Regions from separate parts of the Pseudodesulfovibrio hydrargyri genome, predicted to be linked through region 3. Evidence: predicted binding sites of a transcription regulator. Region 3 holds the regulator's gene; each other region holds the start of a gene.
The links. Region 3 encodes sigma-54, which starts transcription at its own class of promoters, with help from an activator protein. Its sites were predicted from a motif close to CTGGCACGGNNNNTGCTT; they were not measured.
Positions count from the first base shown of each region.

Region 1: BerOc1_RS03660 (PEP-CTERM sorting domain-containing protein) is a predicted target of sigma-54. The motif match lies at 2,184-2,201, and genes of this name have one in related genera.
Region 2: BerOc1_RS14455 (ammonium transporter) is a predicted target of sigma-54. The motif match lies at 2,355-2,372, and genes of this name have one in related genera.
Region 4: flgB (flagellar basal body rod protein FlgB) is a predicted target of sigma-54. The motif match lies at 2,441-2,458, and genes of this name have one in related genera.

Region 1 covers NZ_LKAQ01000001.1:793,727-801,022, forward strand. Annotated here, with positions in the region: gene BerOc1_RS03655 (sigma-54-dependent transcriptional regulator) at 1-1,032, opposite strand, end outside; gene BerOc1_RS03660 (PEP-CTERM sorting domain-containing protein) at 1,372-2,139, opposite strand; gene tpx (thiol peroxidase) at 2,508-3,026, shown strand; gene BerOc1_RS03670 (flavodoxin) at 3,304-3,744, opposite strand; cobalamin riboswitch at 4,069-4,256, shown strand; gene metE (5-methyltetrahydropteroyltriglutamate--homocysteine S-methyltransferase) at 4,341-6,611, shown strand; gene BerOc1_RS03680 (methylenetetrahydrofolate reductase) at 6,671-7,296, shown strand, end outside.
Region 2 covers NZ_LKAQ01000004.1:2,213,357-2,220,652, reverse strand. Annotated here, with positions in the region: gene BerOc1_RS14465 (EAL domain-containing protein) at 1-446, opposite strand, end outside; gene BerOc1_RS14460 (P-II family nitrogen regulator) at 577-909, opposite strand; gene BerOc1_RS14455 (ammonium transporter) at 948-2,306, opposite strand; gene BerOc1_RS14450 (2-amino-3,7-dideoxy-D-threo-hept-6-ulosonate synthase) at 2,857-3,654, shown strand; gene BerOc1_RS14445 (3-dehydroquinate synthase II family protein) at 3,665-4,648, shown strand; gene pheA (prephenate dehydratase) at 4,918-6,021, shown strand; gene aroA (3-phosphoshikimate 1-carboxyvinyltransferase) at 6,018-7,296, shown strand, end outside.
Region 3 covers NZ_LKAQ01000001.1:51,234-58,529, forward strand. Annotated here, with positions in the region: gene BerOc1_RS00250 (PTS sugar transporter subunit IIA) at 1-339, opposite strand, end outside; gene rapZ (RNase adapter RapZ) at 342-1,223, opposite strand; gene BerOc1_RS00260 (PTS sugar transporter subunit IIA) at 1,244-1,693, opposite strand; gene hpf (ribosome hibernation-promoting factor, HPF/YfiA family) at 1,696-2,238, opposite strand; gene rpoN (RNA polymerase factor sigma-54) at 2,275-3,684, opposite strand; gene lptB (LPS export ABC transporter ATP-binding protein) at 3,922-4,647, opposite strand; gene BerOc1_RS00280 (LptA/OstA family protein) at 4,648-5,529, opposite strand; gene lptC (LPS export ABC transporter periplasmic protein LptC) at 5,513-6,130, opposite strand; gene BerOc1_RS00290 (KdsC family phosphatase) at 6,131-6,655, opposite strand; gene kdsA (3-deoxy-8-phosphooctulonate synthase) at 6,648-7,296, opposite strand, start outside.
Region 4 covers NZ_LKAQ01000001.1:667,061-674,356, reverse strand. Annotated here, with positions in the region: gene fliF (flagellar basal-body MS-ring/collar protein FliF) at 1-1,114, opposite strand, end outside; gene fliE (flagellar hook-basal body complex protein FliE) at 1,165-1,494, opposite strand; gene flgC (flagellar basal body rod protein FlgC) at 1,512-1,952, opposite strand; gene flgB (flagellar basal body rod protein FlgB) at 1,953-2,363, opposite strand; gene BerOc1_RS03130 (tetratricopeptide repeat protein) at 2,798-3,361, shown strand; gene BerOc1_RS03125 (IMP cyclohydrolase) at 3,819-4,415, shown strand; gene hflX (GTPase HflX) at 4,535-6,253, shown strand; gene BerOc1_RS03115 (hypothetical protein) at 6,269-6,838, opposite strand; gene BerOc1_RS03110 (cation diffusion facilitator family transporter) at 6,934-7,296, opposite strand, start outside.

The sequences.
Region 1 (7,296 bases), 740 kb from region 3:
CCGCAGGGTCTCGATGAACTGGGGATCGACCTCCTTCGCCTCCATGCCGTTCTCTTTGCACAGGGAGGGCAGGTAGTGCCGGGTCAGCATCTCGATGTCGCCGTTGCGTTCGCGCAGGGGCGGCAGGTCGATGATCACGCTCTGCAACCGGTAATAGAGGTCGCTGCGGAATTCGCCCCGGGCGACCATCTCCTCGAGATTCCGGTTGGTGGCCGCCACCAGCCTGAAATCGCTGTAGACCTCCTTGCTGGAACTGAGCGGGCGGAAGGTCTTCTCCTGCAGGACGCGGAGCAGGGACTTCTGGATACCCAGGTCGAGATCGCCGATCTCGTCCAGGAACAAGGTTCCGCCGTGGGCCAGGTGGAACAGCCCCTTGCGGTCCTGGTCCGCCCCGGTGAAGGACCCCTTGGAGTGGCCGAACAGCAGGCTCTCGGCCAGCGTCGAAGGGAGATTGGTGCAGTCCACCACGATGTACCGCTTGTCCTTGCGGTCGCTGTTGTTGTGCAGCGCCCGGGCAAAGAGCTCCTTGCCGGTCCCGGTCTCGCCGGTGATGAGCACGTTGCCGTTGCCCTTGGCGGAGATGGCCAGCCGTTCGAGGCACTGGTTCAGGGCGGGGCTATCGCCGATGATCTCGTCGCGGATCAGGGTCTCGGTCCGCTCTTTCCGGACGGTCTTCTGCTGCAGCAGATTCTGGATGACCTGACGGAAGCGTTCCTCCTTGATCGGCTTGACCAGGTAATCCTTGACCCCTGCGGCAAAGGCCTGGGAGATGTAGTCGGTATCCGGCTCTCCGGTGAGCATGACGATATCCACGTCGGGGTCGAGCTCGGTCAGACGGGGGATGTGGGCCAGCCCGCTGCCCTCGTGGAGGTTGAGGTCCAGAAAGATGATGTCGAAGTGGCTGCTCTTGAGGAGCGTCAGCCCTTCTATCCCGGAATACACGCAATGGCAGTCGTAGCCCATCTTCTTGACGATGGACTCGACGACGGCGCATTGGAACGGGTCGTCATCTATGAGTAATATCTTTCCCACTAAAGACTCCACTCCACAATTTCCTATCCCTGACCTGCGGCCCTGCGGACAACGGATACCGGACAAAAGTTAGCGATTCTATACATAGGCGCGTTTTTTCTGTCCATAGGAGAAACTCCCGTTTCCGTTTTTCCCGGACAAAGACCCTCCGCAGGGTTAAAAACCCGTGTAACCCCTTGCTTTCAGCATACCCCTCTTCTCCGATTTTTCAAGACTTTCCGGTTCGAATTCGTGAAGGACGATGCCGAACGCCGAAAGCCGGGCGGGAGCACCGCCGGCAAAAAGGCCGGACAGTCCGCGGACTGTCCGGCCTTCCATTACTTTAACGGTGGACGCGGATCAGAAAAAGCGCTTTCTCCTGCGACCGTAGAGCAGCAGCCCCAGGCCGCCAAAGCCGAGCAGCAGGAAGGTGGAGGGTTCGGGAGCGGGGACCAGGGCCTCGCCGAAGAGCACGTCGTTGCCGCAGGTCATGGCGAAACCGTAGGTAAACGCCCTGATTCCCGAGAAATCGAGGTTGATGTCGGACCAATTGGTCTCGCCCAGGCTGTTTTCCGCGATCCAGTAATCCCAGCCGTCGTAGCCGACGTCCGACAGGACGTCATCCAGGTCGACCCAGGCCCGGACCGGGTGATCATGCCTGCCCTCTGCGCCCCGGGGCCAGAAGGACTCCTGGTAGCCGACCCGATTGCCGTTTTCATAGGACAGATCATCCAAGGCGAACAGGCCGTAGCCGAACTCCTCCCTGGAGATGGACCCGTCCCCAAAGACCCGCAGCGTGTGGTGCAGGACATAGTCCCACGCCCCGTCCTGATTCGTATCGAAGAACCAGTCGCCGGGAACGAGACTCCGGCTGGTGCTCGAGTAGTTCAATTGGATTCCGGAAAGGGTGTGGCCGTCGAAGATGAAGTTGCCGCCGGTAATGTCCGGGGTCCCGATGACATCCCGGTTGTTTTGCGGGACCCACCAGCCGTTGACAACGTCCCGGTTGCGGTTCCCGTATCCGGACCAGTAATTCACATCGTCCCCGAACGCCACCGAATACGCCCGGGCGTACGGGGCCTGGAGCAGGCAGATGGCGAACAGAGCTATTGCAATAAGGCGTTTCATGGTGTCTCCCACGTTGAATTCCCCGTTTTTTTCTTACCGGAAATAAGCACAAAACATGCCAGACATGTAAAACACGGGTTTTGACGTCCTGAACGTATGAAAAATGTCATTTTACCCGACATTTTGTCGGACTCTCTTACATTTTGTGCTTGTTTGAACATGATGCCATAGATTTTAACCATGGAATGTGAAAAAAAACGGGCCAACCGCCGATAACCGACAGGGTCGGCCTGTCCGGGAAGGGGGCTGAGTCCGCCCAACCCCGCAAAAAAGAACGAGAACAATTATTGGTTGCACCTTTACTCGCCATTGTGGATACTTATTTGAATGAGAACGACCAACCCACATTCGTGAAAGGAGCCAATATCATGGTTGAAAGAACCGAAATCATCACGTTCAAAGGCAATCCGCTGACCCTCATAGGCCCTGAAGTCAAAGTCGGCGACACCGCTCCCGACTTCACCGTGATCACCAACGCGCTGAAACCCGCCACCCTGGCCGACTTTTCCGGCAAGGTGCTGGTCATCGCCTCGGTGCCCTCCCTGGACACCCCCGTGTGCGACATGGAGACGCGTCGCTTCAACACCGAGGCCACGGCGCTCGGCGACGACGTGAAAATCCTGACCGTCAGCATGGACCTGCCCTTTGCCCAGGCCCGGTGGTGCGGCGCGGCCGGAATCGAGGCCGTACAGACCCTGTCCGACCACGCCCAGGCCTCCTTCGGAGAGAACTGGGGCACCCTCATCAAGGAATTGCGCCTTCTGACCCGCGCGGTCTTCGTGGTGGGCAAGGACGGCAAGATCGCCTACGTCCAGTACCTGAAGGAAGTCACCGAGGAGCCCGACTACGAGGCCGCTCTCAAGGTCGTCCGCGAACTGATCGGCTGATCCGTCCCCGCGCTGCGCACGGCATTTTGGCCCGGAAGCAAAACTTCCGGGCTTTTTCATGTCCTGCGGCGGAGGATCCCGACCTTCCCGGCCGCGCCGTCAAGGCCTGTCGGAAAGTTTGACACCACCTTACCGGCGTCCTCACGGCCCGTCATCCACTGCCCCCCCCTCCCACCGCACCCCGATCTCCTCGAAAAAAGGCTTGGAAGGATATCCTTCCAAGCCTTTGCCCTTGCCGAAGCGACCGTCTTTTCCGAAGGCGCAGACGGGCGCGGCGCTACAATCCGGGCAGGATGGTTCCGGCCCAGGCAGTGACATCCCCCATGTCGGGGTCTCCGTCGATCTTCAGGGAATCGCCGACCAGGACCGCGCCCAGATCCTCGGCCTTCTCCTCGATGGCGTCCACCGCCCCGCAAAAGTACTCGTAGGACGAATCGCCGCAACCGAAGACCGCGACCTTCTTCCCTTGCAGCCCGGCCTTGTCCAGGTTGTCGTAGACCGGGATGAAGTCGTCCTGGAGCTCGATGGAGTCGTCGCCCCAGGTGGAAGAGCCGAGGAGCACGGCGTCGAAGCCGTCGGCCATATCCTCCACGGCCACGTCGGCCGCATTCCTGGCCTCCACTTTCCGTCCGTTCTTCTCCAGGAATTTCGCGATGGCGTCCGCCACGCTCTCGGTGTTGCCGGTGGTCGAACCGTAGACGATCAATACCTTGCCCATGGTGTTTTCCTCGTTGCGTTGAAGTTGTCTCGTGCGCACGGGCCCTCGCCGGGCCCGATACAGTATGAAGGGAAAGAGGAAATCATGTTCAACTCCAGCTCCGGCGGTTAGGCTGGCATCCGTAGTCGCGAATGCCCCATGTCAATTGCCTATAGTGAAAGTGAAAATCATTTTCACGAAAAATAGGAGGCTGTCCGCCATTTGTCAACCACCCACTTTTCCAACTTCGCCGCCTTCCCGTTCTCGCCTTTTCAGCCTGCGGGGAGCTCAACCGGTCCAGTGCTGCCCGCGCACAGCCTCCCGCTGCGTCGAACAAATGCTTGCCATTTGTCGCATGTTCAAATATCAATACATCTTGATATAAGGATATGGCAAGAAACGGAAAGCGGTGAAAGACCGCTGCGGACGGGCCGCTGTAACCGGCATAACTCGTTGAGGACCACCGGATTCGGGAAGGGAATCAACATGATGGGGCCGGAAGCCAGAAGACGTCTTGCCGGGATGCGCACCACTTCGCGACCACACCCGGCCACCCGCGGCGGTCGGCGTCGCGAGGCGGGCGCAGACTGATTTTCACCCGTAACCATGGAGCAGACATGCACGCGCACGTTTTGGGATTTCCCCGCATGGGGATCGACCGGGAACTGAAATGGGCCCTGGAAAAGTACTGGCGGGGCGAGATTCCCGAAGCCGATCTGGCCGCCACGGCCGACGAATTGCAAAAACGGCACTGGGCCGTCCAGGCCGGGGCCGGGCTGGACCTTGTCCCGGTGGGCGACTTTTCCCTGTACGACCACGTCCTCGACACGGCCGCCATGCTCGGCGCGGTCCCGCCCCGCTTTGGCCGGGGCGGCGGCGAGGTAGACCTTGAGACCTACTTCCACATGGCCCGGGGCGACGCCGAACACGGCATTCCGGCCATGGAGATGACCAAGTGGTTCGACACCAATTACCACTACATCGTCCCGGAACTGGCCCCGGACACCACCTTCGCCAAGACCGGCAGCCGCCTTCTCGAGGCGGTGGAGTCGGCCCGGTCCCTGGGGCTCTCCCCCAAACCGGTCCTGGTCGGTCCGCTAACCTTCCTGCTGCTGGCCAAGGAGGTCGACGGCTGCGACCGCTGGGCGCACCTCGACTCCCTGGTGGACGCCTATTGTGCGGTCATCCGCGAGCTGGACGGGCTGTGCGCCTGGATCCAGCTGGACGAGCCCATCCTGTGCACGGACCTCTCCGACAAGGCCAAGGCTGCCTTTGCCGCGGCGTACGCGCGCATCCGCGAAGCGGCAATCAGCTCCCGGCTGCTCCTGGCCACCTATTTCGGCGCGCCGGGCGACAACCTGGACACGGCCCTGGCCCTGCCCGTGGACGGCCTGCATGCGGACCTGGTCCGCGCACCGGGCCAGTTGACGGAAATCCTGGGCAAGCTGCCGCCGAACATGACCCTTTCCATGGGCTTGGTGGACGGCCGGAACATCTGGAAGACCGAACTGGAAACCGCCCTGCGCAAGGTCAACACGGCCCGCCAGCAGGTCAAAACGGACCGGCTCATGATCGGCTCGAGCTGCTCCCTGCTCCACTGCCCGGTGGACGCGGCGGGCGAGACCGGACTCGACCCCGAGATCAAACGCTGGATGGCCTTCGCCGCCCAGAAATGCGCCGAGATCGCGGCCCTGAAGCAGGCCGCCGTGGGCAAGGGCGCGCCCGGACTGTTTCAGGAGAACAAGGACGCCCTGCTGGCACGTGCCGCGCACCGCGACGTGGCGGACAAGGCGGTCCGCGAGCGGGTCCTGGCGATCACGCCCGGAATGTATGACCGCACTTCGCCCCTGGCCGTGCGCGCCGAGGCGCAGCATGAGCGGCTGAAACTCCCCCTGTTCCCGACCACGACCATCGGCTCCTACCCGCAGACCGCCGAAATCCGCCGCACGCGGCTGCGCTTCCGCAAGGGCGAAATCACGGAGACGGAGTACGTCGCGGCCATGCGGGCCGAGATCGCCGAAGTGGTCGCCCACCAGGAGGAGCTGGGACTGGACGTGCTGGTCCACGGCGAGCCCGAGCGCAACGACATGGTCGAGTACTTCGGCCAGCAGCTCAAGGGATTCTGCTTCACCCAAAACGGCTGGGTCCAGAGTTACGGCAGCCGCTGCGTCAAGCCGCCGGTCATTTACGGCGACGTATCCCGCCCGGCTCCCATGACCGTGGACTGGGCCGTGTACGCCCAGTCCCTGACCGGCAAGCCCATGAAGGGCATGCTCACCGGCCCGGTGACCATTCTGTGCTGGAGTTTCGTGCGCAACGACATGCCGCGCGACGAGGTCTGCCGCCAGATCGCCCTGGCCATGCGCGACGAGGTCCTGGACCTGGAGACGGCGGGCATCAAGGCCATCCAGATCGACGAGGCCGCCCTGCGCGAGGGCATGCCCATCCGCAGGGCCGAGCAGGCCGACTACCTGCGCTGGGCCGTGGACTGCTTCCGGCTGGCCGCCGGGGGCGTCCGGGACGAGACCCAGATCCATTCGCACATGTGCTACAGCGAATTCAACGCCATCCTGTCCTCCATCGCCAGGATGGATGCGGACGTCATCAGCATCGAGGCCAGCCGCAGCAAGATGGAGTTGCTCGACGACTTCGACGCCGACGAATACCCGGCGGACATCGGCCCGGGCGTGTACGACATCCACAGCCCGCGCGTACCGTCCGAGGACGAGATCCACTCCCTGCTGCGGAAGGCCCTGGCGGTCATCCCGGCCCGCAGGCTGTGGGTCAATCCGGATTGCGGGCTGAAGACCCGCGCCTGGCCCGAAACCCTGGCCTCCCTGGACAACATGGTCAAGGCGACCCGCAGGCTGCGCGAGGAACAACGATAACCACCGAACCCGAGCGGGCGGGAAGGCGGCTTCCCGCCCGCCCCCGACAAGGATACCCCATGAAGATCATCGACCGCATCAAGGACAAATCCCCCTTCCTCTCCCTCGAATTCTTTCCGCCCAAGGAGCGGGAGCAGTGGCCCCGCTTTTTCGGCCAAGTGGAGCGGTTGGCCGAACTCGACCCGGTGTTCGCCTCCGTGACCTACGGGGCCGGAGGTTCGTTTCGTGACAATACCCTGGACATCGCCGCCGAGATGCACAGGCGGTTCGGGCTGACGGTCATGTCCCACCTGACCTGCGTGGGAGCCGAAAAGCGGTCCATCGCCGAATACGTCGACCGGCTCCGGGACGCGGGCATCCACGACGTCCTGGCCCTGCGCGGCGACATGCCGGGCAACGAGGAGGACATCTGGAAAGACTTCCGGCACGCCTCGGACCTGGTGGAATTCGTCAAGGCGGACTGGCCCGGGATGGGCGTGGCCACGGCCTGCTATCCCGACGCCCACCCCGAGTCCCCGTCCATCGACGACGACCTGCGCTGGACCTGCCACAAGTTCAACGCGGGCTCGGACTTCTCCGTGACCCAGCTCTTCTTCGACGTGCGCCGCTACCGGGACCTGGTCCGCAGGCTGGAGTCCCGGGGCGTGACCGATCCCGTGCTGCCGGGCATCCTCCCGGTCCTGAG
Region 2 (7,296 bases), on a different contig from region 3:
AGAAAGTCGTTTTCCCGGTAGAACTTGACGAAGGCCATGAGGGCGTCCATGTCCTCGCACCGGGATTCGATGATCTCGATGATCACGTTGCTCGGGCTGATGCCGCAGCGGGTGACCAGGTTGAGCACGTGGCAGGAACCGCGCGTCTCCTCGTTGATGCAGGAGGCGTCGATGTTCATGGAGAGCATCATGCTCTTGTCTTTCCTGTGCAGCGCGGCGAAGGACTCCGCCGCGTTGGTTCGGCAGGCCCGGTCCAGGGCGAGCCGGGATGCCCTGTCCCGGGCCTGCTCGAACAGCAGGGTTGGAGGTATGATTTCTCCGCTCTGGGGGTCGAACCCCCTGCTCAGCGCCTCCAGCCCGACAACCGCCTTTCTCTTCAGGGAGACTTGGGGCTGGAAGTGCGTGATCAGCGAACGATTTTCAATGATCTTGCGTATGTCTGGCACTGCGGTCAACACTGAAATACCTTGCCTGTCGGCCGTTACGTTTATCAACCAGAGTGCCTTGACTTAAGCCTAAGGCCGGGGCGGCGGTGGTCGACGCCGCCCCGGCGCCTATATGCTTTCGCAATCCGTTCTAGAGGATGCCGTCCTCACCGGTCCTGATGCGCATGGCCTTGGTCAGTTCGGAGACGAAGATCACGCCGTCGCCTTCGGAACCGGTCTGGCCGGAGGTCAGGATGGCGTCGATGGCCTTCTGCTCGAAGTCGTCGTTGACGCCGATCTCGAGGCGGACCTTCTTGAGCAGGTTCACTTCCATCTGCACGCCGCGGTAGGTCTCGGTGAAACCTTTCTGGCGACCCGAGCCCAGGATGTTGGTCACGGACAGGGAGTAGATCTCCTTGGCGTAAAGGGCCTGCTTCACGTCGTTGAGCTTTTCGGGCCTGATGTATGCTATGATGAGCTTCATTTTATATTCTCCTTGAATGATCTCTGGTTACGCTTCGACTACTCGTTGCTGAAGAGCTGGAAGCCGTTGTAGGACTCGGAACCGTGCTCGGCGATGTCCAGGCCCTTGAGTTCCTCTTCCTTGGTGACGCGGATGCCGAAGACGCCCTTGACGATGTTCATGAGGATGAAGCCGGCGCCGAAGGCCCAGACGAAGAACACGCCCACGCCGATCAGCTGGACGCCGAGCTGGCCCATGCCGCCGCCGTAGAACAGGCCGCCGTCGACGTTGAACAGGCCGCAGGCGATGGTGCCCCAGGCGCCGCAGACGCCGTGGACCGAAGACGCGCCGACCGGATCGTCGATCTTGAGGACCTTGTCGATGAACTCGATGGCCAGGACAACCAGCACGCCGGCGACCAGGCCGATGATGATGGACGGGCCGGGGGTGACGGTGGCGCAGGGCGCGGTGATGCCGACCAGGCCGGCCAGGCAGCCGTTCATGGTCATGGAGATGTCGGGCTTGCCGAAACGGAACCAGGAGAAGATCATGGCACCCAGGGTACCGCCGCAGGCGGCCAGGGAGGTGTTCATGGCGATCAGGCCGATGGTGTCGTCGGCGGTGGTGGTGGAGCCGGGGTTGAAGCCGAACCAGCCGAACCAGAGGATGAAGACGCCCAGACCGGCCAGCGGGATGTTGTGGCCCGGGATGGCGTTGGCCTTGCCGTCCTCGGAGTACTTGCCGATGCGCGGGCCGAGCACCAGGGCGCCGGCCAGGGCGATCCAGCCGCCCACGGAGTGGACCACGGAGGAACCGGCGAAGTCGCAGAAGCCCAGGGCTTCCAGCCAACCGGCGCCGTCATCGCCCAGCCACAGGGAACCCCAGGCCCAGTGGCCGGAGATGGGGTAGATCAAACCGGAAATAACGATGGAGACGACGACGTAGCTGCCGAACTTGGTGCGCTCGGCCATGCCGCCCGAGACGATGGTGGCGGCGGTGGCGGCAAACACGGACTGGAAGAACCAGAAGGTGTAGGTCCACATCATGTCGCCTTCGGCCACACCGCCCAGGGCGAAACCGGAGGTACCCATGAACCCGCCCGCGTCCAGGCCGAACATGACGCCGAAACCGAACAGGAAGAAGACGATCGACCCGGCGGCGAAGTCCAGGAAGTTCTTCATCATGATGTTACCGGCGGATTTGGCGCGGGTGAAACCGCACTCGACGCAGGCGAAGCCGGCCTGCATGATCATGACCAGACAGGCGGCGATCAACGTCCACAGGATGTTGGCGTTGGACTGGGTGAGGACCTCCACTTCCTGGGCGTAGGCGAAGGTGGGGGCCAGGGCTGCTACCAAAGCGGCCGCGCCGATGGCGAGCCTCTTGGAAACATGGGTCGGGGACTTTCTCGAAAACATTGCAATACTCCTCTTTGAATGGAATGCGTTTCTAACCTGCGCCTCTCTTATCAAGAGTCGTGCCAATCACGGTTTTTATTGCTATTGGCGTAAAATCAAGCCTTTCTCCTCTGTTTTCATAGTCTGATTTTATCATTTTTGTGATAAATTACATTTTTGCAGGATGAAATTTACCCCAAAATTGTCAATATGTAAAAAATTGTCAAAAATAGCTAAAAATGACCGCCGGTCGCAAGAATATAATGCATCATAGGCTATCTCCTCGAAATCGTGACAAAAGTTTTAGTTGACAGCATCGCCTTGAGAGTGTAGCTCTATTTGCCATGAACTGCACCACCGTTTCCAACGCATACTTTTCCAACTTTTACTTTTGGTATTGGTTTAGCCACGCCTGCGGGCTTGGAAGAGGTGCTGTGTAACCAAACGGTGGATCACGGGATAGCAAGAACTTCTTCAAGGGCCGCAGGCGAAAGCCGGCGGCCCTTGTTTTTTCCCGGCCGCCGACCATGAGTCGGCTCCTTGAGGCAAACAACTTCAAAGGAGAGAGAACATGCACATCGGTAAAGCCATCAGGTTGGAGCGCATCTTCAACCGCAACACGGGCAGGACCATCGTGGTCCCCATGGACCACGGCGTGACCGTCGGCCCCATCGACGGGCTGGTCGACATGCGCGAGGCCGTTGGCCGGGTCGTGGACGGCGGGGCCAACGCCGTCATCGAACACAAGGGGCTGGTCCGCTGCGGCCACCGGGCCCAGGGCAAGGACATCGGGCTCATCGTCCACCTGTCCGCCTCGACCACCCTTTCCCCCTTCCCCAACGCCAAATCCCTGGTCGCCTCGGTGGAGGACGCCATCCGGCTGGGCGCGGACGCCGTGTCCATCCACTGCAACCTCGGCGACGAGACCGAGGCCGCCATGCTGGGCGATTTCGGCAGGATGTCCTCCGAGGCCGCCAACTGGGGCATCCCGCTCCTGGCCATGGTCTACGCGCGCGGCCCCAAGGTGAAGAACGAGTACGACCCCGAGATCGTGGCCCACTGCGCCCGCGTGGGCACCGAGCTGGGCGCGGACGTGGTCAAGGTCAACTACACCGGCGACAAGGAGACCTTCGCCCGCGTGTGCGACGCCTGCTGCATCCCGGTGGTCATCGCGGGGGGCCCCAAGCTCGACAGCACCGAAGCCTTCCTGCGGATGGTCCACGACTCCCTGGAAGCGGGCGGCGCGGGCCTGTCCGTGGGCCGCAACGTCTTCCAGCACGAGAACCCCACCCGCCTGGTGGAGGCCCTGAACATGATCGTCCACGGCGACGAGTCCGTCGAGGCCGCCCTCAACCACCTTAACGCATAGCGGAACCATCATGAAAAAAGTCATCTTCAAATCCGTGCCCTTCGACAAGACCCTGGTCACCCTGGCCCTGGAATCCGGCGTGGACGCCGTCATGGTCGAGAAGGACAAGGCGGACGCCGTCCGGGCGCTCGGCCGGGTCACCGTCATCACCCCCGAGGACATGCCCGTGGTCGAGCTGACCAAGAAGGCCGACGAGGACGTGGCCGTCAAGGCCATCCAGGCGGGCAAGAACGTGGTCCTCAAGAAGGGCTGGGAGATCATTCCGGTGGAGAACATCCTGGCCCAGGTGGACACCCTGGCCCTGGAATGCGAATCCCTGGACCGGGCCCTGCTCGCCGCGGGCATCCTGGAGCGGGGCTGCGACACCATCGTGGTCCTGCCCGAGGGGGCCGCCGACCTGAAGCGAATCGTCGCCGAACTCAAACTCTCCCAGGGGACCATGGAACTTTCCACCGCCACCGTCACCGCCATCGAATCCACCGGCCTGGGCCACCGCGTCTGCGTGGACACCATCTCCATGCTGAAGAAGGGCCAGGGCATGCTCATCGGCAATTCCAGCGCCTTCTCCTTCCTGGTCCACGCCGAGACCGAATCCAACCCCTACGTGGCCGCCCGCCCCTTCCGGGTCAACGCGGGCGCGGTCCACGCCTACGCCCAGATGCCCGGCGACAAGACCACCTATCTCGAGGAACTCTCCTCGGGCACGGACGTGCTCATCGTGGGCGCGGACGGGGCCACCTCCCTGGCCACCGTGGGCCGCGTCAAGGTCGAGGTCCGGCCCATGCTGCTGATCTCCGCCGAGGTCAAGACCGCCGGCGGCGTGAAGAGCGGCCAGGTGTTCCTGCAGAACGCCGAAACCATCCGAGTGGTCTCGGACAAGGGCGAACCCGTGTCCGTGGTCACCCTCAAGGTCGGGGACAAGATTCTCGTGCGCACCGACGAGGCAGGACGCCACTTCGGCATGCGCATCAAGGAAGACATCAAGGAAGGGTAGCGCCTGCGGCGCTCCCGGGGGAAGGGTTTCTCCCTCCCCTTCCCCCGGCCCCCCATCCCCTCCCTCTTCCTAAACTTTTTATGCCGCTTCGCGGAGGGTGGGGGTTGAGAAAATGCGGTCAATGAAGCATGACAATAATAAAATGAGCGAAAACCACCGCGCTCAAACGGCCCCGCCGAAGGCGCGATAAAAAGTTTCGGATGGGGGTCCGGGGGAAACCCTATTCAAAGGGTTTCCCCCGGCCGCCGGAGGCTTTCCCTGGAGACAGTATGGCTGACACGAAAGACCAGAACGACATCCCCGATCTCGGGGAGCTGCGCGAATCCATCGACGAACTCGACAAGCGGATCGTGGACCTGCTCAACAAGCGGGCCGAGGTGTCCCTGAGCGTGGGCCGGTACAAGGCGGCCACGGGCGAGGCCATCTACAAGCCGTTCCGCGAGCAGGAGGTCATGGACAAAATCGCCAACTCCTCGCCCGGCCCGCTGCCGGACAGGCACCTGCGGACCATCTACCGCGAGATCATGAGCTCGTCGCGCCATTTGCAGCGGCCCGAGCGCGTGGTCTACCTCGGCCCCGAAGGCACCTTTTCCTATTTCGCGGCCATCGAGCACATGGGCTCGTCCGCCTCGCTGACGCCCAAGTCCAATTTCGAGGAGATATTCCGGGCCGTGGCCGAGGAAGGGGCCGAGCTGGGGGTCATCCCGCTGGAGAACTCCATCGAGGGCACCGTGGGCCAGGTGGTGGACCTGTTCATGAAGTACAAGGTCTACATCCAGGCCGAGGTCTTCAGCCGCATCAGCCATTGCCTCATCTCCCACGCCGACAAGGTGGACGACGTGGAGGTCATCTACTCCCACCCGCAGCCGCTGGGCCAGTGCCGCGACTGGCTGCACTCGAACCTGCGCGACGTGCCGACCATCCCCATGGAGTCCACGGCCGAGGCCGCCGAGGTGGTGGCGGGCAAGAAATCCGCCGCCGTGATCGGCCACCGCAAGCTGGCGGACATGCACGGCATGAACGTGCTGGCCGAATCCATCGAGGATTTGCCGGACAACTGGACCCGCTTCGTGATCATCGGCGCGGCTCCGTCCCGGGAGGACCGGCGCGACAAGACCTCGATCCTGTTCACCACGCCCAACCGCCCGGGCGCGCTGGCCCGGGTGTTGACCACCCTGGCCCACCAGGGCATCAATGTGACCAAGCTCGAATCCCGTCCCTTCCGGGGCGAGAAGTGGAAATACGTCTTTTTCGCCGACCTGGCCTGCGACCTGGGCGGCGGCCGGTACGAGGACGTGCTGGAAGACATCCGCGAACAATGCCTGACCCTGCGCGTGCTCGGCACGTACCCCACCCAGGAGGAACTGCAATGACCAAGGACCCGATCATCATCAACGCCCCGGCCAGCAAGTCACTCTCCCACCGCACCCTGATCGCGGCCGCCCTGGCCAAGGGGGTGTCCGAGATATCCTCGGCGCTCGACTCCGATGACATCACCCGCACCCGGGGCTGCCTGACCGCCTGCGGCGCGTCCATCGTGGAAAAGGACGGCGTGCTCGTGGTCACGGGCATGGAGGACGGACCCGAGGGGGGCAACGCGGACGGCAAGCGCAAGGACGAGGCCCCGCACGAACTGTTCATGCACGAGTCCGGGACCACCTGCCGGTTGATGACCGCCGTGGCCGCCGCGGGCAAGGGGACCTTCCGGGTCCACGGCGCGCCGCGCATGCACGAGCGGCCCATGGCCGAGCTGACCGGCGCCCTGTCCGGACTGGGAACCAAATTCGACTTCGAGGGCGAGAAGGGCTTCCTGCCCTTTGTCATGACCGCCAACGGATACAAGAAAAAAAATGTGGAAATCACCCTGGAGGAGAGCAGCCAGTATTTGTCCGGCCTGCTCCTGGGCGCACCCATGGCCGACCATGAGGTCACCATCACCGTGACCGGCAAAAAGGCCGTGTCCTGGCCCTACGTGGCCCTGACCCTGCGGATCATGGAGGACTTCAAGGCGGGCTTTTCCGTGGAGGTCCTAGAAGGCAGGGAGTGGAAGCCCGTACCCTGGCGCTCCATCAAGCACGTGACCCCGGGCCACGTCCGGTTCATCGTCCGGCCCACCGGGTACCAGAACACCGGCTACGCGGTGGAGGGCGACTGGTCCAACGCCAGCTATTTCCTGGCCGCCGGGGCCGTTGGACCGCGCCCGGTGATGATCAAGGGGTTGGCCGCCGACTCCCTCCAGGGCGACCGGGCGATCATGGACATCCTCAGCCAGATGGGGGCGTCCATCAAGGTCAATTTCGACGGCATCCTGGTGGAGCCGGGCAGGCTGCGCGGCGTGGAGGTGGACATGGGCCGCTGCCCGGACCTGGTGCCCACCGTGTCCGCCGTGGCCGCCTTCGCCTCCTCACCGACCACCATCACGAACGTGGCCCATCTGCGCATCAAGGAGACGGACCGGCTGGCGGCCTGCGCCGCGGAAGTGGCCCGCACCGGGTGCGAGACCGAGACCACCGACGATTCGCTGATCATCCGGCCCAGCGCCCTGCCGCGCGGCCGCGAAGTGGAGTTCAAGACCTACAACGACCATCGGCTGGCCATGTCCATGTCCCTGTTCGAGCTGGCCGACATGAAGGTCTCCCTTGACAATC
Region 3 (7,296 bases):
CCGGGCCTGCAGGGCCGCCACGACCATGGGGAGGTTGACGCCGGTGATGACTTCGAGATTTTCCGACTTCATGAGGGACAGGGACATGGTCGTGGGAGAGCCGCCGAACAGGTCGGTCAAGGCCAGGACGCCCTTGCCCTGCTCCACGGAATGGATCGCCTTGCGCACGCCTTCCAGGGTCTCGTCAACGCCCTTGTTCACGTCGACGCCCACGGCCAGGCAGTTCTCCTGCGGCCCCATGACCGTTTCGGCGGCCTGAAGCAGGGTCTCGCCGAAGGTCCCGTGGGTGACCAGCACCACGCCGATCACGCCGTCCTTTTTGTCAGTCTTTGCAACCATGTCTAACCGAGTTCCATGTGTCGATGTTCGATCGAAACAGTATACCCTTTTTCCTTCAGGGTTGCCAGTACCGACTCGGCCACGGAAACCGACCGGTGGCGGCCGCCGGTGCAGCCCAGGGCCAGGGTGATCCGATAACGCCCTTCCTCGGCATAAAGCGGCAGGATGTAAAGCAGAAATTCATGGAACCGCTTAATGAACCCCTCGCCCGTGGGGTTGCCCAGGACGTAGTCGGCGACCGCCTTGTCCTGGCCGGACAGGGGGCGCAGGGACTTGTCGAAATAGGGGTTGGGCAGAAAGCGCAGGTCGAAGACCAGATCGGCCTCGGACGGCACGCCGTATTTGAAGCCGAAGGTGATGATGTGCACCCGCATGCCCTTGCTCACGTCCTTGAGGGACGACCACTTGGTCTGGATGACCCGGCGCAGGTCGTGGATGGAATAATCCGTGGTGTCCAGGACCAGAACGGCTCCGAGGCGCACCGGCTCCAGAAGCTTCTTTTCCATCTCCAGGGCCTGCTCGAGGCCCAGGTTGCGTGATTCCAGCGGATGCGGGCGGCGGGTGGTGGCGTAGCGGCGGACCAGCTCGGCCATCTTGGCCTCGAGAAACAGGACCTGAGGGGTGATGCCGAGTTGAGCGAACCCTTCCTGCGCCTTGCTCCAGCCGTCCACGAACTCGAACTGGCGCAGGTCCATGCCGAGCGCCAGACCGCGGTATTTGGTGTCGAACGAGAGGATGAGGTCGGCCAGCTTGGCCGACATCTCGGACGGGAGCCCGTCGATGCAGAAGAACCCCAGGTCCTCGAAGACCTTGAGCGCGGTGCTCTTGCCCGAGCCGGAGAGTCCGGTGACGATCACCACCGGGAAGGGGTTGGTCGAGGTCACAACGGATTCCGTCCCTTCGGTTACACGCTTTTGAGCAGGGCCCAGAGGCCCTCAAGGTCATCGGCCGACAGGAACGCCTTGCGGAATTCCTCGTCCTTGAGCAGGCGGGAGATCTGGGCCAGGACGCGCAGATGCATGCCCGCCACCTGTTCCGGGGCGAGCACCAGGAAAAAGATGGTGCACGGGGCGTGGTCCAGCGCTTCGAATTCCACGCCCTTGCGGCTGCGGCCCACGACCACGATGACCTTTTCCAGGTCCTCAAGCTTGCCGTGAGGGATGGCGATGCCGTCTCCGATGCCGGTGGAACCGAGCCGTTCACGATCGAGAAGGACACGGACCGCATGGTCCGTGTCCATCTCTGGATATTGTACGCCCAGGGGGGCGACGAGTTCATTCAATACGTCCGACTTGGTTGCGGACTCGAGTTCGGGAAGGATCAGCTCCTTCGCCAGGTAATCACTGAGTTTCATGCTTAGTTTCCGGGGTCGATGAGGCCGTAATCGCCGTTCTTTCTCTTGTATATCACGTTGACGCCGTCGGTCTCCGCATTGAGGAAGACCAGGAATTCGTTGTCACGGGCATCCAGCTGCATGGCGGCCTCGTCCACGGACATGGGCTTGGGCTCGTATGCGTCGGTGCCGACGATGGTGGGCGCTGAACCGGGAGCGATGTCCTCGTAGGACAGGTAGTTCATCTGCACCATCTTATTGGGACGCGCCTGCCTGGGGCGATTCTTCATCTTTTCGCGCATCTTGCGCAGCTGGGCCTCCAGCTTGTCCAGGACCATGTCGATGGTGGAGTACATGTCCTCCGAATCTTCATAGGCCGAGATATGTATGCGATCCGAGTTCAGGATCACGTCCGCCTTGTGGCGGAACTTGTCGACCAGCAGGTTGACCTGGAGATCGGCCTCCGCATCGGAAACGTATCTTGCTACCTTTTCAAAACGCTTTTCCGCATAACCCTTGAGGTGATCGGAAGGCTCGAAGTTCTTGAAAGTGAAGCTGATGTTCATACGCTGCCTCCTGGTTGAGAGTGCTTCAAGCAGCCCCTAGAAGTACTGCTTTCGTTTCGAAGACGAAGCTATGCCCATGGCCGAGCGGTATTTGGCGACCGTGCGCCGGGCGATGTTCACTTCCAGCTTTTCCTGGAGGATCTCGCCTATCCTCTCGTCGCTGAGCGGTTTCTTCGTGTCTTCATCTGCGATCATTTGCTTAATGAGCGCCTTGACGCTCTCCGAACCCACCTGGGACCCGTCGTTCAGGTCCAGGGCCGAGTTGAAGAAGAACTTCAGCTCGAAGATGCCGTGAGGGGTCGAGACATATTTGTTGGTCGTGATCCGGCTCACGGTGGATTCGTGCATCTCGATGTCTTCCGCCACCTCCTTGAGGATGAGGGGTTTGAGCTTTGTCACGCCCTCCTCGAAGAATGCCCGTTGGAAGCCGACAATGCTCTCAACTACTTTATACAAGGTTCGCTGCCGCTGGTACAGACTTTTCATCAACCATGCGGCGGAACGCATCTTTTCCTGGAAATATTCCTTCTCCTTGTCGGCCGCGCCCTTCATGGAATCCATGTAGAAGGTGTTCATCTGGAGCCTCGGCATACCGTCCTCGTTGAGGATGATGACGAAGTCCTCGCCGTACTTGTAGACGAACACGTCCGGGCTGACGTAGTGCGGCTCGGTGCTGGAGAAGTTGGCACCCGGCATGGGATCGAGCGTCTGCATCAGATCCAGGTACGACTTGAGCTCGTCCATGGTGATCTTGAACTTGCGCGCCAGAGGCTTGTAACGATTCTTCTCCAGGTCCTCCAGGTGGTCGCTGACCAGGGAGACCAGGATCGGGTCGTCATATCCGAGGACCTCCATCTGGACCAGCAGGCACTCCTGCGGGGTCCGGGCGCCCACGCCGACCGGGTCCAGGTGCTGGATGCGGCGCAGAACGGACTCGATCTCCTCCTCCGAGGCCTGGACCATGGCGGTCAACTCCTCCATGGTGGCCTGCAGGTAGCCGTTGGCGTCGATATTGCCGAGGATGACGTCGCCGATGGCCAGCTCGTGCTCGGAGAAGTTGGACAGGCGCATCTGCCAGTTCAGGTGCCCTTCCAGAGAGGGCTTCGAGGCCAGGCGGGCCTCGAAGGACATGCCCTCCTCGGGCATCTCCATGTCGCGAGACAGGGCCTGCTTGGAGGTGGAGGAAAATTCGCCCAGGTAGTTTTCCCAGTCCGCGTTGCGGACCAGTTCCTCCTCGGCCTGGGATTCGGTCAGGACCTCGGTCTTGTCCGGGACCTCGGTGTCGGTCTCGGTTTCGTCCAGGAAGGGATTCTCCAACAATTCCTGCTGCACGGTCTCCAGCAGTTCAAGCCGCGACAGTTGCAGCAGCTTGATGGCCTGCTGCAACTGGGGCGTCATGACCAGTTGCTGTGAGAGCTTGAGCTGTTGCCGAAGTTCCAATCCCATGATGCGCTACCCGCTTGAGGTTGTGTTTATCGATTGCCGGATAAAGAAATTTTTTTTAACCGCCAGACATTTTTTCCGGTTCAACCATGCCACAGTGAACTAAAGGATGCAACACAATTGTGTTAACATCCTGTTTACATTAATATTTCCGCCTGCATATTATGATATGAAAAAAGTGTACCAACCTTTAGCAACGGTGTAAATCGGGAAAGAGGAAAAAAAGACGAAAACGGCGGGCTAAAGCCGGAAATCCTCGCCCAGATATATCTGCCGGGCGCGGCTGGACTTGACGATCTCGGATGGGGCTCCCTCCAGGATGACCGTGCCCTCGTAGACCAGGTAGGCCCGGTCGCAGATATTCAGGGTTTCCCGGACGTTGTGATCCGAGATGAGGATACCGATATCCATGGACTTGAGCACGGAGATAATCTCCTGGATGTCGATGACCGCGATGGGATCGATACCGGCAAACGGCTCGTCCAGGAGGATGAACTGCGGATCGAGGATGAGCGCCCGGGCTATTTCGAGCCTGCGCCGCTCGCCGCCGGACAGGAACATGGACGCCTGGTCCGCCAGCTTGGTGATGGTGAACATCTCCATGAGTTCGTCGGCCCGGGCCCGCTGTTGCCGCGAGGTCATGGAGGTCTGCTCCAGGATGATCTCCAGGTTCTGGCGCACGGTCAGTTTCTTGAAGATGGAGCTTTCCTGGGGCAGATAGCTCACCCCCAGGCGGGCGCGCTCGTGCAGGGGCTTGTCCGTGAGCACGTGGCCACCCAGGGAGACCTCCCCGGTGTTGGGCTGGACGATGCCCACGAGCATGTAGAACGTGGTCGTCTTGCCCGCGCCGTTGGGGCCGAGCAGACCGACCACCTCGCGCGCGTCGAGCTTGATGTTGATGCCGTGCACGACCTCTTTCTGACCGTACCGCTTGGACAGGTTGGTTGCGCGCAGACCCTCGGCCATTTATTGCACCTTCAGGTTGCCGGGAGTCATGAAGACGGCCTTGACGCGCTGCTTGCCGCCGATGACCTCGGACCGGTCGTCCTTGATGTGAAAGTTGATGACCTCGCCGGTCAACGAGTTGGGGCCGTCCTGGAGCTTGGGATCCCGCTCCATCTTGAGCAGTTGCGGGCCCACCAGGTAGGTAAGCAGGCCGCAGGTCCCCTCGGTGGTCCCCTTCTTGGCACGCACGTTGCCGTCGGCCACGATGCGGTCCACGCTGTCGGCGGAGAATTTCTTGTCGGTGCTGGACGCGAGATAGGCCGAGAGCTTGTCGGCCCATAGGGTCAACTCGCCGTGGGTGGCGACCACGTGGCCCACAAAGGAAATGACCTTGCCGGTCTCGTCGTAGGTCATGCGGTCGGAGGTGATCTTCACCGGCAGGCGGCTCGGGTCCACGCCCACCGGGATGGGCGCGGGCGGCGTCGCGGCCACCGGGGCCTTGAGCTCGCCCTCGCCGGAATCCTTTGCCGGAGCAGGCGTCGGCGCGGGCTCTGATGCGGTGGCGGAAACGGACGCGGCCATCTCGGCCTCGATCACCTTGAGGTACTTGGCGTTGGCGTAGCCCACGGCCTTGGCCGGGTCGCGGTCCTTTTCGCCCAGCTCGAACACGGCCAGCCAGCCGTTTTGGGGAAAGTCGGTCCTTACCCGCTGCCCCTTGGCCAGGGTGACCACGTGCTCCGCTCCGGGCCGGGGCGCCTTGCGGACGTTGAGGTTGACCGTGGCCTCGCGCACCTCGCCCCAGTCCTGGGCCATGGCCCGGGCCGGAACCAGCAGCAGGGCCAGCATCAGCAGAATTCCCGTATGGCGAACCGTTTTCAGCAACGTCTTATTCCTTGTTTTCATTCAAAGGACTCCTTCCCAGCCCTTCGGGGGCCAGCAGCGCTTCCACGCCGCCGGCGGCCACCATCTGTCTCGTGACCAGGTCGATCTCCAGGGCCTTGGCCTGGACGGTCATGTCCGGGCGGCGCACGGTCACGCCGCCCTTGAGATACACCTTACCTATTGCGCCCACATAATCAAGGTGCTGGGCGTCCAAGGCCATGTCGCCGAACCGGCCGCTGACCCCGTCGTACAGGGTCAGGTTGTCATTGGCCTGGTCCACCTCGCCACGATCGGCCTGGACGTAGACTTCCTGGCGGTCGTCGCCGAAGTAGGCGGTCAGCTGGGGAAAATCCACGGCGATAATGCCGAGTTCCTGGTTGTACTTGGCGCTCTTGGCCAACAGCTTCCAGGTCATGCTGCCCTCCTTGCCCTGGACCAGTTCGATGTCCTCGGCCGAGACGTCGGCGTCGGCGAACATGTCCTTGCGGGAGACGGGCGCCTGCCCGACAGTGTCCGGGGTTTCCAGAATGGGGTCGGAAAAAAAGAGCTCGTTGACGCCCAGGCCGAGAAGCAGCCCCAGGGCGAAGATGACGAACAGGACCAGAGCAGGACGCCCTCTCATCTAGTCCACCCAGCGCTGCAGGGCCTGTTCCTTGAGCCCCCGGGCCTCGAGAATGAACGAAATGGCCTCGCGGACCGCGCCCTGCCCGCCCTTGCGGGAGGACATCCAGTCCGCGGCCTCGATCACCTCGGGCACCGCGTTGGGCACGCACAGGGCCAGGCCGGCCCGGGCCATCACGGCCAGGTCGATCCAGTCGTCGCCCATGTAGGCGGCCTCTTCCGGGGCGACGCCGACCTCCTCACACATCTGCTCGAAGAGCGGCAATTTGCGATGATGGCCCGCATAGTAGTGTTTGATGCCCAGTTCGGTGATGCGTCTCTCCACCGGCTTCTGGTCCAGGCCGGTGATGATCCCGACTTCCAGACCCACGGCCTGGGCCAGCTTGATGCCGAGGCCGTCCTGGACGCTGAACCGCTTCATCAGGATGCCCTCGTCGCCATAGTACAGGCCGCCGTCGGTGAGCACGCCGTCCACGTCGAGCACCAGCAGCTTGATGTTCCGCGCCAGGGCGGTCGCGTCAGCCACGATTGATCTCCCACAGGGCCAGCAGCCTCTTCAGCAGGGTTTCGACCTCGGCCAGGGGCAGGGAGTTGGGGCCGTCGCACAGCGCCTTGTCCGGGTCGGGATGGACTTCCATGAACACACCGTCCGCGCCCGCGGCCACGGCGGCCGAGGCCAGGACCGGCACGTATTCGCGCTGCCCGCCCGAAGCGCCGCCCAGCCCGCCGGGCAGCTGCACCGAGTGGGTGGCGTCCATGATCACCGGGACGCCGAAGGCCCGCATCTGCGGGATGGAGCGCATGTCCACCACCAGGTTGTTGTAGCCGTAGGTGGAGCCGCGCTCGGTCAGCCAGACCTGGTCGTTGCCCGCCGCGCGGAGCTTGTCGACCACGTTTTTCATGTCCCAGGGAGCCAGGAACTGCCCTTTCTTGACATTGACCACCCTGCCCGTTTCGGCGGCGGCCACCAGCAGGTCGGTCTGGCGGCAGAGGAAGGCCGGAATCTGCAGGACGTCGGCCACCTCGGCCACGGGCGCGGCCTGTTCCGGGTGGTGGATGTCCGTGACCACGGGCAGTCCCGTGGTCCGCTTCACCTCTGCCAGGATCGCGAGCCCCTCTTCCATGCCCGGCCCCCGAAAACTGGTCAGCGAGGTCCGGTTGGCCTTG
Region 4 (7,296 bases), 620 kb from region 3:
CGGCGTCAGCCTGCCACGTCCCGTCCACGATAACCGCAACGGTCAAACGTTTCAATTCCCCGACGGGGGCTACGATATTTTCTTCCTGCTTGTCGATCTCGAAGTTGGTGGTCCGGGACTCGCGGGTGGAGTCCTGGGTGGTCTGGGTGCCGGTGAAGCCGTCGCCCCGGAAGTTGGTGTCGGGCGCGCCGCCCGCCAGGTTGGCCGCGCCGTTGGTGGTCTCCTCGTTGCGGGTTTCGGAACGGACCACGGCGCTGGCCGGATCGTAGGTCTCCTTGCGCACGGTCCGCTGGCTGAAATCGAGGTCCGCGTTGACCCGGGCGATGACCTTCTCCGGGCCCACGGCCGGTCCGAGCAGCTCGAGGATGCGGCGTTGCAGCTTGCTTTCCACGCCCGCCTTGTGTTCGAGCTGGGCGTTGGACATGGCCAGGCCGGAGGCCTCGTCCTGCGGGGTGTACAGGGGGTGCCCCTTCATGTCCGTGACCGTGATGTTCTTGGGTTCGAGCCCTTCCACGGCCATGGACACCAGGTTGACGATGCCTTGGATCTCGTCGGGCTCGAGCTTGCCGTCGCCCTTGAGCTGCAGGACGATGGACGCGGACGGCGGGATCTGGTCCTCGATGAACAGGGACTTCTGCGGGATGACCAGGTGCACCCTGGCCTTGTCCACGATGGGAAATTCGGTGATGGTGCGGGCCAGTTCGCCCTGGAGCGCCCGCTGGTAGTTGACGTGCTGGACAAAGTCGGTCTGGCCGATCTGGACCTCGTCGAAGATCTCGAAGCCGATGCCCTGGCCGTGCAGGTTGCCTTCACCCGCCACCTTGAGCCGCAGCTCGTAGACCCGGTCGGCCGGGACCATGATGGTCGTGCCGTTGTTCTCGAGCTTGTAGTCCTCTTTCTGGGCCTGGAGCATGCCCACGACCCGGGACGCGTCCTCGGGATAGAGGTTGGTCATCAGGACCCGGTAGTCCGGCTTGTTCATCCAGTAGATCATCAGCGCGAAGGAGATGACCACGGCGGCGGCCAATCCTCCGATGAGGATGCGCTGGGACACGGTGCGGTCGGTCCAGAGCCCTTGCATTTTGTTCCAGTATTCGTCGACGAACGGAGGCATCTTCTATTTCTCCAGCTTGCGGTGGCGGTGTGATCCGGTTGCTGCGACGCCTAGAAGGGCATCTGCATGATTTCCTTGTACGCGGTCATGATCTTGGAGCGGACGGCGCCGGTCATCTGCATGGCCATGCCCGCCTTCTGCATCGCGATCATCAATTCGTGCACGTTCTGGGTCTTGCCGGAGGCGAATTCCTTGATCATGGATTCCTTGGTCTCCTGGAGGTCATTGACCTTGACCAGGGAGGACTTGAGGGTGTCCTGGAAGCTGGTGGCGGGTGCCTGGGGCTTCCTGAGACTCTGGGAGACCGTGGAGTCCACCGTGCGGCGGCGGAGGTCCATGGCGTTCTGATAGGCATTGAATGCGACGCTTTTGACGACCATTTGCTCTTCTCCTTTTCCTAGCTCTGCCCGATGGTCAGGGCTTTCTGGAACATGCGTTTGGCGCTTTCGATGGTCTGGACGTTGGACTCGTATCCGCGCATGGCCTGCATCATGTTGGCCATTTCCTCGACCACGTTGATGTCCGGGTAGAACACGTAGCCCTGGTCGTTGGCGTCCGGATGGTTCGGGTCGTAGACCTGCTTGAACGGACGCTCGTCACGGATCACGCCGAGCACCTTGACCCCTTCCAGGTTGCGGTTGAGCTGGTCCTGCATGGCCTGGTCGAAGGGCGAGTAGACCGGTGTGGCCTCGAAGGACACGGACTTGCGCTGGTACGGGCCGCCCGCCTCGGTCTTGGTGGTCCGGATGTTGGCCATGTTCATGGAAATGACGTTCAGCTGCGCCCGCTGGGCCGAGAGCCCGGACGCGCCGATGTCGAGGGCGGTCATGATATCCATTTACTTGCTCCCTTCCTGGATGACTCTGTTCATGCCGTCGAAGCTCTTCTTGATGACCGAGGCCAGGGCATTGTACATCATGGTGTTCTTCGTGTTGGTGGCCATTTCCTTTTCCAGGTTGACCTCGTCCTGGCCCCAGACCTCGCGGCCCCGGAAATCGTCCAGCCCCTCGCCCTTGAATCCGTCGGGGTCGAAGGTGGCGGGCAGGTGGTCCTGCTTGGTGCGGGTCAGCTTGCCCAGTCCGTCCTGGTTCAAGGCGGCCTGGAGCTGGTTCTCGAATTCGAGGCGGCGGGCTTTGTAGCCCGGCGTGTTCACGTTGGCGATGTTGCCCGTGACGATATTTTGACGTTGCAGGCGCAGGTCCATGACCTTTGCCGTTATGTTGAGGTGATGCTCGAAAAGTCCTCGCATTCCTTGCTCCTCCTGCGTTCGCGTGACGTTCCTGGGGGCGGCGGAGGCATGTTTTTCCGCCGAGTCCGCAGGAGACTTAGCAACTCCCGTTCCAATCAAACAACTTATTGAAATCGAAGAGAATTTGTAGACAATGGGCCTGTCGTGCGTCAGACTCCCGGTCAAAGAGCTCGGGGCGGTGCCGTCCGGGCAGGGCATAAAAATAGGGTAGAATCTGCCTCCCGGGGTGGTTTCGGGCAGGATTGAGGCTCTGGAGCTTGCTGGCCGGTTTGTGTGAAAATATATTTATTACAGCGTATTAAGAAAATAGTGTCCGTGCTGGAAAATTCGTTTTTTCCCTTTTTGGCACATTGATTGCTAGATCGGTTGCGGCCGATTCGGCCATGGAGATCTTTTCAGCCCGCTCTCGGGCAAAGGAGAAATGGAGGGGAACTATGAGTGGTCATCTGGATTACGAAATCAACAAGGAACTCGGCGAATGCTACCTGTTCATGGGTGAGCTGGACAAGGCCGAGGAGTACTACAAGAAGGCGGTCAGTTCCAACGGCGTCCATCCGGACCCGTATCTCGGGCTGGCCACTGTCGCCGTTCAGCGCGGCGATCTGGAAGACGCCGAACTGATGTACAGGAAGGCCCACAAGATCGCGCCTTCGGACAAGAGTCTTTCCGGGATAGCGCTCATCCGCATGGAGAACAACGACAGGGAGCAGGCTTTTTCCCTGTTCGTCGAGGCCATCGGGATGAATCCCGAAAACATGGTCGCCCTGTTCAGCCTGATCAGGCTCGGCCATGAACTGGAACGCATCGGCGAAATCATCCCGCACCTCGAGAACTATCTCGAAATCGATCCGGCCAAGCACGAAGTGCGCTACTCCCTGGCCGGGTGCCTCGCCTGCGTCGGGCAGAAGGACGCGGCCGTCAAGGAACTCGAGACGATCCTGGAAAAGGATCCCGAGAACGCGCCGGCCAAGGAAATGCTCGACCAGTTCCGGTCCTGACAACGGTCTCCCCTCCCCGTTGATTTCCCGTCCCGCGTCCCTTGCGGAGGCGGGGCGGGAAATCAGCCTTGAGACCGTCCGGCGGCCCGGCCGCCACCCACGTGGCAACCGTTCGCGCATCAGCCTGCGCACGGTCTTGTCTGCTTTCCGCTTCCCATCCCCCTTGCCCCGCGCGCGCCCGTTCCCTCGAGCCATATCCGGAAATGGCTTTTGTGCTGTTTTCGTTGATCTTCCGTCCATAGTAGGCGATCCCCGCGGGGTATGACTCTGGCCGCGCATCGGGCGCCTAACTCCCGGTTTTTCCGGTTTTTTCGGATTCACTCTTTTTCCCGTTATACACACCTGTGGAAAACCAGAGTCCCGTCGGGCGGTTTTTCGCCGGAAACCATGGCCTTCCGCGCCTTGCGTTTGGGCGGCAAATCTGGCACAGGCACTCAAAACATCAAGTGAGGTTGCGATGAATCTGTTGCCTGTTAAGAGAGCGATACTATCCGTTACGGACAAGACCGGTCTGGCCGAGTTCGGCAAATTCCTGGTGGACCGGGATTGCGAACTGGTGTCCACCGGAGGGACCAAGAAGATGCTGAAGGACGCCGGGCTGCCGGTCACCTCGGTGTCCGACGTCACCGATTTCCCCGAAATCCTGGGCGGCCGGGTCAAGACCCTGCACCCGCACATCCACGGCGGCATCCTGGCCGACAAGGACGACGAGGCGCACATGGAGACCCTGCGCGATTTCGGCATCGAGCCCTTCGACCTGGTCTGCGTCAACCTGTACAACTTCGCCGACGCGGTGGCCAAGGGGTTGGACCTCAAGGCGGCGGTGGAGCAGATCGACATCGGCGGCCCGACCATGCTGCGGGCCACGGCCAAGAACTTCCACTCCATCTGTGTGGTCCCCGATCCCCAGTACTACGAGACCGTGGTAAAGGAGATCGAGGAGCATGGCGGCCTGACCCTGGAATTCCGCAAGGAGATGGCCACCCTGACCTTCCGGCTGACCAGCGAATACGACGCCATGATCACGAAATACCTCAGCGAAAACGACGCCTAGGCGTTGTTTTTCGTCCGCCGCGCGGCGTCGGGGGGATTGCCGCGCGGCGTTTGAGGGTGCATAGTCGAATCACGCCGATCAGGGAGTTGGGATCAAGGGTCCCGGCTCCCTGATCGACAATGGGATTCCAGAAATTTTTCGGCTGCGGAAATCGGTCGTGGGACCGCCGCGGACACGTTTTATCCAGGAGCGTCATCATAGCCCAGAAGCCCAAGGGCAACCTGCAAGGGTTGAAGCCCAGCCAGATCAAGCGGCTGTCCCGCCTGTACCAGCGTCAGTTCCCGGTCAGCGAGGCCTACACCAACGAGCAGGCCCGCGAACTGGCCGAGCTGTCCGAGGACACCGGCCGCCAACTCGGCCTGCTCATCGACCGCCAGGGCAAGGTGGCCATGGTCCTGGTCGGCGACAACCGGTCCATCTACATCCCGGAGCTGCCCAGGGCGCGCATGAGTTCGGGCCGTCTGCGCGGCCTGCGCCTGCTGCACACCCACCTGGCCGAGGAGAGCCTGAGCCAGGAGGACCTCATGGACATGGTCTTCCTGCGGCTGGACTCCGTGGCCTCCCTGACCGTGCGCGAGGGATTTCCGGTGGCCGTGGAGGCCGCCCACCTGCTGCCGCCCAACACGGACGAGAAGAGCTACGAACTTTTCCCGCCCGTGCGCTGGGACCGCTTCGACCATGACCTGGGGGCCATCACCTCGGCCATCGAGGACGAGTTCGGCCGCCAGGCGGACGGGCAGGGGCTGGGCTCGGACGAGGACCGGGCGCTTTTGGTCAGCGTGGACGAGACCCCGCGCCCGGTGCAGGAACTCTCCCTGGAGGAGCTGGCCGAACTGGCCGATACCGCCGGGCTGGTGGCGGCCGGAACCATGATCCAGCGGGTGCGCCAGCGCAATCCCAAGTTCATCATGGGCAAGGGCAAGCTGGCCGATCTCGAGGTCCGGGCGTTGCAGGCCAACGCCTCGATCATCATCTTCGACCAGGAGCTGTCGCCCACCCAGATGCGCAACCTGGCCGAGATCACCGAGCGCAAGATCCTGGACCGCACCCAACTCATCCTGGACATCTTCGCCCAGCACGCCACTTCCAAGTCGGGCAAGCTCCAGGTGGAGATGGCCCAGCTCAAGTACACTCTGCCCAGGCTGGTGGGAAAGAACCGGGCCATGTCCCGGCTCATGGGCGGCATCGGCGGGCGCGGGCCGGGCGAGACCAAGCTCGAGATCGACCGCCGCCGGGCCAACGACCGGCTGACCCGGCTCAAGGCCGAGCTCAAGCAGGTCCGCAGACACCGCTCCCAGACCCGCGAGCGCCGGGCCAAGGCCGGGCTGCCCATCGTCTCGCTGGTGGGCTACACCAACGCGGGCAAGTCCACGCTGCTGAACACTCTGACCAGTTCCAAGGTCCTGGCCGAGGACAAGCTCTTCGCCACCCTGGACCCGACCAGCCGCCGCATCCGTTTTCCCGAGGAGCGCGAGGTGGTCCTGACCGACACGGTCGGCTTCATCCGCCGGTTGCCGCCGGACCTCAAGGAGGCCTTCAGGGCCACCCTGGAGGAGCTGGACTCGGCCGACCTGCTCGTGCTCGTCTGCGACGCCTCCCACCCGGAGGTGGAGGAGCAGGTGGAGGCGGTCCGCGCCATTCTCGACGAAATGGAGCTGGCCGAGATCCCGTCCATCCTGGTCCTGAACAAGTGGGACAGGCTCGACGAGGAAGGACGCGAAGCGATGGCCCGCGTCTTCCCCGAGGGCATCCCGGCCGTGGCCGTGGACCGCGCCTCTCTGGAGCCGGTGGTCGAGGCCATCCTCGGCAACCTCCCGTGGGAGAAGCAGGGCGCCTGAGGTCTTCCCGGCCCATTACCCGCGGCCCGCCCTGCGGCGGGCGCGGTAGGCGTCGGCCACAAAGATCAGCGAGACCAGTTGCTGGGCCATGAGGATGTAATAGCCCTGGCTGCCCATCAGGACCGCGCAACTGAGGTTCCCGAGCATGAACCCGAAGTAGCCGTTCACGTTGTCTTTGGCCGAGAAGTAGGTGCCGATCAGGAATCCGGCGGCCACGCACAGTTCGTAGATCTGCGTCAGGGTCGTTATCCCACCGAAATCATACAGGCTTGCCGCCAGCCCGAAGACCACCGAGAAGCGCGCCATGTAGTCGAGCCATCTCGGTTCGCGCCCATGGCCGCGCAGGGCGATGATGAAGCCCATGAGCATGGCCGGCGCGCCGCCCGCCTCCACGGCGGCCGCGATCCAGTTGTGTTCCAGGATGAAAACGGTGACCCAGGCGGGCAGCCCGGCCAGGAAGATGGCCCACGACCGCAGCCGCCAGGCCTTGTTGGATTCCGGGGCGGCGCTGCGCTCCGCCCGGGAAAAGCATATCTTGTTGAGCAGGTACGAAGACCCGCCCCATATCTGAAGCAGAATATCCATGTGTTACCTCGTGTCCGGCGCCAGGGCCGGTTAAGGACGTGACAAAAGACATGGGCCTCGGCCCATGGACCTCGAAAGAGGTGGGGGAGCAGGGTCTACTCGCCCGATTTGTCCGTCAAAGGAGGCGACATCATGGGACATTCTCCGCCAAGACTGGCCGCGCAGGCTCCGCCCACGTCCCTCCCGTCATAGGAGGTGTCGCATTCCAGCGGCTCGACGTGGATGGTCACCTCGGCGCGGGGCAGCTTGGAGTGGATGAGTTCTTCAATGAGTTCACACAGTTCATGGGAATCGTGCACAGTCATGGAACCGGGCACCACCAAATGAAAATCGATGAATCGCTTGGGCCCGGACTTGCGCGTGCGCAGGCCGTGGAAGGACGACTCCGTGCCCGCGTAGCTGTGGATGGCGTTGGCGATGAGCTTGAGTTCCTCTTCGGGCAGGGCGTCGTCCATGAG